3 regions of the Metabacillus herbersteinensis genome follow, and region 3 is predicted to be linked to each of the others. Evidence: riboswitches for the same ligand, from Rfam matches in the RefSeq annotation. Region 3 holds a riboswitch; each other region holds the start of a gene.
What was found. Region 3 has a riboswitch for S-adenosylmethionine ahead of mtnK (S-methyl-5-thioribose kinase). Riboswitches for the same ligand answer to the same signal wherever they lie in the genome.
Positions count from the first base shown of each region.

Region 1 (2,269 bases), on a different contig from region 3:
AACAATACCTGAACTGATTGTTTTAACAACTTCTCCTCCACCAATAACAGCACCTAATAAAACCCCTACTCCACATAAAAGTAATGCATACCTTGCTTTTGTAATGGCTCCAGAGCCATATGCAACACCCATAGATGCCGCTGCACCACTTGCTCCAATGTTCATTGCAAAAAATAGACTGATTGAAAACGCAATGATCTCTAGCATCTACTCACCCTTCCTCCTATTGATGGAGGCCACATTCTGTTTTCATTTGTCCTGTCCATCTTCCTGCTCGTAAATCACTTTCATCAAAAGCAGGCTTGGTACAGTGGAAACACCCAATACTAGGGTATCCTTTGTCGTGTAATGGATTGTAATCGAGATCGTTTTTGTGAACATATCTCCATATTTCCTTCCAAGTCCAATGGATAAGCGGACAAATTTTTATGGACTGAAATCGATCATCTTTGTTTATAAAATTGACTGATTTTCTTGTTTCTGATTGCTCGCGTCTTAAGCCAGAAATCCAGGCAACAGATCCACTTAATGTTTCTTGTAAAGGCAAGATTTTACGAATTTCGCAGCATGAATTTGGTTCTCGTTCCCAAAGTTTTTCACCGTATTTCTTGGCTTGTTCCTCTAAAGTTAACTTTGGCTTTTTAAGCTCAATCCGAAGAGATGGATACTTAAGTTTCACCTTATCAATTAACTCGTACGTTTCTTTGAAATGGACATCTGTATCTAAGAAAACGATCTTGGCATCTGGTTTTACTTTTGCTATTAAATCAATTAACACAATTCCTTCTATCCCAAAACTACACGCATACACAACATTTTCACCGTACTCTTGGTACGCCCAGCTTAAGACATTTAATGCACCCTTATACCGATCATCGAGATCAAACTCACCCTCAGGGGGACTCCAAGTTTCATACGTTAACATAGCTTAAATCACCTCTTTAGCATTTGTTGTTAAAGAAAAAACGACTATACCGATCGTTGATTTACAACGAAAGATAAGATCGCCTCTAGTTTGTCTAGTCAGCATTTTTTCACTTTAACCGTACTTTTTCATTTTTCTCAAGCTGAATTACTTTTCCATCTTGAATGACAAGCGTAATGGATCCATATTTCATCGTGTTTAGCATTTCCTTTAGTTTATTCGCTACAGCATCAAATTGCTCTTCGTTCCCCATATAACTCCCCCTAAAAAACCTACCATGCTTCTAAAGAGATGATCTTCTCTTAAACTAGGAACTTATGAATAGAACTCATAAACGAAAAAATTCTCTCCAGAATGGAAAGAAGTAGGTATGGATATACCTTATCTTTCAAAATGGGCTTCATTTTGCTGGAATTAGCACCTTACTGAAAAATATCAGCAGGTTGCCGGGTTTCCTCGGGCCAGTTCCCTTCACCACTCTTGATAAGAAGTTATGCTATTATTTTCAAATTTTAGCACAATTCAAACAAAAGTCAACCCGAGTTTACTGATAGGATTAATATTTATTTTAAAATGGGAAAAATTACCCAAATTTCTTCCTGCTTATTGACAAAGTTACCCTTGAAATTTATAGTAAACCAAACCTTTTATTCCTAGATTTGTTATTTTTTTATTTTAAAAAGTGGAACTTTTCTGCATTTTGAACGTTTTATATGTAAGACTACCTTTAAGATATAGAGGTGATTAGCTTGGATTTATACATAAAGATACTTAGTTCTATCGTGGGGATTTACTTTTTTTGTGTAGGACTTGCACATTGCTTGACGTTTAGTTCGAACAAGGAATTTTTAGAGGATTTGAAGAAATCTGTCACTGGTCAAATGTTTTGGTTTTCTATAACTGGTCTACTTTTTTGGAACTTCTTACTACTGATACGGATACCAGATACAAAAGTGAAGCTAATCTATCACACTAGTTTTCTCTTAATAGGTCTAATCGGGTTTGGCTTATCTGTATTCATTTGGTTCATTTAAAGAAAAGGAATAGAATAGACGGTTTAATGTCTCCTCTACTCCTTTTATCCCTTTTAAATAGTCAGCATCCAGTTGTCGCTAGAAGGATCTTCTCGCCAATTCTTTAGCTTTTGTACATCCTTTTCTGAAACATAACCCTCTTCTACTGCTACTTGTATTAAGGCTTCATAATCACTTAAGGAATGGGCTTTAATGTTAGCTTCTTCTAGCAATTCTTTTCCAACTGAAAGTCCATATGTAAAAATGGAGACAACACCAAGTACTTCACAGCCTTCCGCTCGAAGTGCTTCAACTGCTGTGATCGCGCTCC
Region 1 covers NZ_JBHLVO010000004.1:63,180-65,448, reverse strand. The annotation lists gene cysP (sulfate permease) at 1-207, opposite strand, end outside; gene ACFFIX_RS07185 (phosphoadenylyl-sulfate reductase) at 224-925, opposite strand; gene ACFFIX_RS07180 (YezD family protein) at 1,035-1,178, opposite strand; SAM riboswitch class I at 1,304-1,415, opposite strand; gene pyrE (orotate phosphoribosyltransferase) at 2,013-2,269, opposite strand, start outside.
Region 1: it holds a riboswitch for S-adenosylmethionine, as region 3 does, so the genes downstream of both, ACFFIX_RS07180 (YezD family protein) here and mtnK (S-methyl-5-thioribose kinase) in region 3, are expected to answer to the same signal.

Region 2 (2,269 bases), on a different contig from region 3:
GTCATTCTCAGTCGACCCTGACAATGATACAAAAGCGGTTGTAAAAACATTTGGTGAACAATTCGGAGCAGACTTTACCAACTGGGACTTCCTAACAGGCTATGATCAAGCAGAAATCGAAACCTTCTCAAACAAAGGCTTCATGGCCCCAGCAGCAAAAGTCGAAGGCTCCAGCCAATTCGTACACAGCACAAACATCTATCTCATCAAAGGAAACACGATCCTAGAACAATACGACGGAGTCTCAGACGTACCCTACGATAAAATAATTGAAGATATAAAGCTACTAAATTAACATAAGACTCTTGCAATTCGTACTGGAATAAGGTAAAGTAGTAAAAAACATAAACAATTCAAAAATTTCATAATACTTTCTTATCAAGAGAGGCAGAGGGACTGGCCCTATGAAGCCTCAGCAACCGGTCAATAACGAGTGAAGACTCTTGGATCGATTGATTTTTGCCAGGTTTAAACACAAAAACTATGTTGTTTTCTGATTTAGCCGTTTGATAATAAAAAATTGAAGCGAACAAAGCGCCCTTGTTTGTTCGAAGCAATTTTTTATTATCAAACGCAGTCACGCGTCAGCGTGACGTGCAAGCGAATGCTTGCAGCTAAACCAGAAAACCTCTAGGCTCTATGTTTAAACCTAACCAGCTAAAATCAATCTACCTTCCAAAAATCTTCCGAGTGCCAAGGTGCTAACTCCAGCAAGCAACACCTTTCGCTTGCAAGATAAGAAGAAGCCGACTATAACATACCAAGACTTCTTCTACATGAGGAAGTCTTTTTGTTTTTTTACAAGCTTCTTCACACATCCCAAATCAAAAGACTACATATTCCTAAGGATGGTGACAATCATGAATCAAAGAATTGAAACAAAGCTAGCGCAAATTGGCAATCGAAGTGAAAAAGTCACAGGAACCGTTAATCCACCCGTTTATTTTTCAACAGCCTATCGACATGCTGGAATCGGGGAATCGACTGGTTTTGATTACATTCGGACTGGTAATCCAACCCGTAGGCTTGTAGAAGACGCAATAGCAGATTTAGAGCATGGCACTGGAGGATTTGCTTTTAGTTCTGGAATGGCAGCCATTCAAACGATCATGGCCCTGTTTGAAAGTGGAGATGAGCTCATCGTGTCCTCAGATTTATACGGCGGAACGTACCGCTTGTTTGAAAAAGAATGGAGGAAATATGGACTACAATTTCAATACGATGACTTTACAGATTTAAATGCTACAGAACAGAGAATATCATCACAAACAAAAGCATTGTTCATTGAAACGCCAACAAACCCTTTAATGCAAGAAGCAAATATAAAGGAGCTGGCAAGCCTAGCTAAACGTCACAACATACTAGTAATCGTTGATAACACCTTTTACACACCTGTTATTCAAAAACCAATTCTTGATGGAGCCGACATTGTAATCCATAGCGCAACAAAGTACTTAGGTGGACACAATGATGTGCTCGCAGGTTTAGTAGTAACAAAAGGGGAGGAGCTTACTGTTGCGTTTGCTGAACATCAAAACGCAATCGGCGCTGTATTATCACCTTTTGATTCGTGGTTGTTAATACGAGGAATGAAAACTTTATCACTGAGAATGAAGCAGCATCAAAGTAACGCACAGGAATTGGTCGAATTTTTGGAGCAGCAGCCCGAAGTAACAGATGTTTTATACCCAGGAAAAGGCGGCATGATCTCGTTCCGACTACAAAGGGAAGAATGGATTAATCCGTTTTTAAAAAATCTAAATACGATCACGTTTGCGGAGAGCTTAGGCGGAGTGGAGAGCTTTATCACCTATCCTGCAACGCAAACACATATGGATATTCCAGAAGAAGTAAGAGCAGCTAATGGAGTGTGTAATCGTCTTTTACGATTTTCAGTAGGAATTGAACATGCGGAAGACATTAAGGCAGATTTGCAAAAAGCCTTTTCAACTATGAAGGGAGCTGAAGCTGTTGAGCAACTCTGAATGGACGTTTCAGACGAAACTGTTGCATAACGATTCAAAGGTCGACAAGGAAACAGGGGCAGTAAGTGTTCCGATTCATCACTCCTCCACTTTTCATCAAGTTGATATTGAAGAGTTTGGGAAATACGATTACAGTCGGTCTGGAAACCCGACCAGAGAAGCTCTGGAAAACGCGATCGCAGAGTTAGAGGATGGAACGAGAGGGTTCGCTTTTTCATCAGGGATGGCTGCGATCTCAACAGCTTTCCTGCTCCTTTCAAAAGGAGATCATGTTGTCATTTCAG
Region 2 covers NZ_JBHLVO010000007.1:12,758-15,026, reverse strand. The annotation lists gene ACFFIX_RS10590 (SCO family protein) at 1-295, shown strand, start outside; SAM riboswitch class I at 373-516, shown strand; gene ACFFIX_RS10585 (methionine biosynthesis PLP-dependent protein) at 861-1,985, shown strand; gene metC (cystathionine beta-lyase) at 1,972-2,269, shown strand, end outside.
Region 2: it holds a riboswitch for S-adenosylmethionine, as region 3 does, so the genes downstream of both, ACFFIX_RS10585 (methionine biosynthesis PLP-dependent protein) here and mtnK (S-methyl-5-thioribose kinase) in region 3, are expected to answer to the same signal.

Region 3 (2,269 bases):
GAGGTAGCCTTCTACTTTTGTAAAAACTTCTAAACTATCGTTTTCCCATGCTTTCGTAAATTCGCGAGTAAAAACGGCCCAGGTTGTTTCAATATGTTTGAACAATACTTCTCTGTTTTCTTCGGCGCGAGATAGTGAGTTTAAGAGTAGGTTGGCGAAGAAGTGTCCAATATCAAAGCCTAGAGGTCCATAATAAGCAAACTCTGGATCAATTACTTTTGTTTTGGATTCACTAGCAAAAATACTACCGGTATGAAGATCACCATGAACAAGAGCTTCAGCACTCGTTAAGAATTTTTGTTTGAGCTTGGCAACCTCTAGTTTTAAATGTGTATCATTCCAGATGCGTTCTACATCAGTCCGTAATTCTTCCTCGAAATTGTTCGATTCAACATCAAAGAATGGATCTGTGAACACGAAATCTTCGGTAATTTTACAAAGATCAGGGTTCGAAAATTGTTTGACCAATTGCTTTTTCTTCCTAGGATCTAACGCATAATCAGATGTGTAAAATAACGTTTTCGCGAGAAATTCTCCGATATGTTCTGAGAGAAGAGGTAGGTCTTTTCCATCAAGTAACGCAGCTCTTGAAATTTGTAGATGAGACAAATCCTCCATCACGGTGATTGCTAAAGATTCGTCTGTATAAAAAATCTTTGGAACTAATGTAGGCACAACTTCTGCTTGTTTTAATAGGGCTGAACTTTCAATGCGAGCGCGGTCTAATGTCAGCGGCCAGCTTTCACCAATTACTTTCGCATAAGGCAAGGCCTGCTTAATAATAATCCCATTGTTTGTCAATTGATCTTTAATGTGAAACACCAAGTTTAAGTTTCCATCGCCAATTTCCTTGCAAGTTAAAACACTGCTATCTTCAAAAAGTTGTAAACGAACAGTCAAAGCAACAGCCGTATTTTCAGTAAGTGGTTCATAAATAGATGATTTAGATACAGTCATTTTTAGATTCCCCCAATGAATTAGTTTGGTGGAGGGGGCTTTTTTAACATAAGAAAAGCCCCTTTCCACAAAAAGAAAGAGGCTTGAAGACTATGCTTCGCACCTCTCATCTGTCAGAAATAAAAAACTTTCTGATGGAATTAGCACCGTGCCTTATGGGGAAACCCCGGCGCAAAATTTCTGCGCCCCATTTCACAATGGTATTATGGTCGGTTGCTGCGGCGTCATTGGGCCAATACCCTCTGCCAACTCTTGATAAGAGATAATGTAGCTTAAAATTCGCCAAACGATAACCTTCGCATTTCTTCGTTGGCTCGTCATTCCGGTGCTCATGTATTACCTATACACTCTGCTCCTCATTCCTTCGCCGCCTCGAACTACTCGGTTCTCCTTCGTCAAATTTTAAGCTTTTATTAAATTGTAAGTTCTAAAGACCACCCTGATAAGCTTCGAATCTCTGCGTTAAATCGTCACTCCGGTGCTCATGTATTACTCATACACTCCGCTCCTCGCTCCTTCGCTGCCTTGATCTTCTCGCTTCTCGAACGTCTTTTTAAAACTCTTATTAAATTATGTAGCTTAAAATTCGCCAAACGATAACCTTCGCATTTCTTCGTTGGCTCGTCATTCCGGTGCTCATGTATTACCTATACACTCTGCTCCTCATTCCTTCGCCGCCTTGAACTACTCGGTTCTCCTTCGTCAAATTTTAAGCTTTTATTAAATTGTCAGTTCTAGAAAAGTAACAACTTAAAACTATGCTATTCCTTTAGTCAAATAGCTTAGCATTTTACTAGCTTGATAAAGGATATTGATAACACTGTAAATTCAGAACTTTTTGTTTTAACAAATTTTGTTTGCTTGATGAGAATCTTACCAATATTATTTTAGAATTGTCAATATGTTTTTTAAATTTATATAAAAACATTTTACACAAGAGCTTGTTGTCAATCGTAAAACTCTGGCAACCGATCTTCAAAGATTGGGATTTGTTTTCGAACTTCTTTTACCTTTTGTAAATCGAGGGAAGCGGAGATAAAACCGCTGTTTTCGTCGGCTTCTGCAAGGATTTCTCCCCATGGATCAATAATCATGGAGTGTCCAGCAAAAACATTGTTTGGGTCACTGCCTGATCGATTGCATGCGATAACATAGCATTGGTTTTCAATTGCACGGCTGAGTAAGAGTGTTCGCCAATGATAGAGCCTAGCAAGTGGCCATTCTGCGACAACGTATAAAATTTCTGCGCCACGTGTTGTGTGGGAACGAATCCATTCTGGGAAGCGAATGTCATAGCAGATGACGCCGGCAC
Region 3 covers NZ_JBHLVO010000002.1:95,108-97,376, forward strand. The annotation lists gene mtnK (S-methyl-5-thioribose kinase) at 1-957, opposite strand, end outside; SAM riboswitch class I at 1,061-1,219, opposite strand; gene ACFFIX_RS03450 (carbon-nitrogen family hydrolase) at 1,905-2,269, opposite strand, start outside.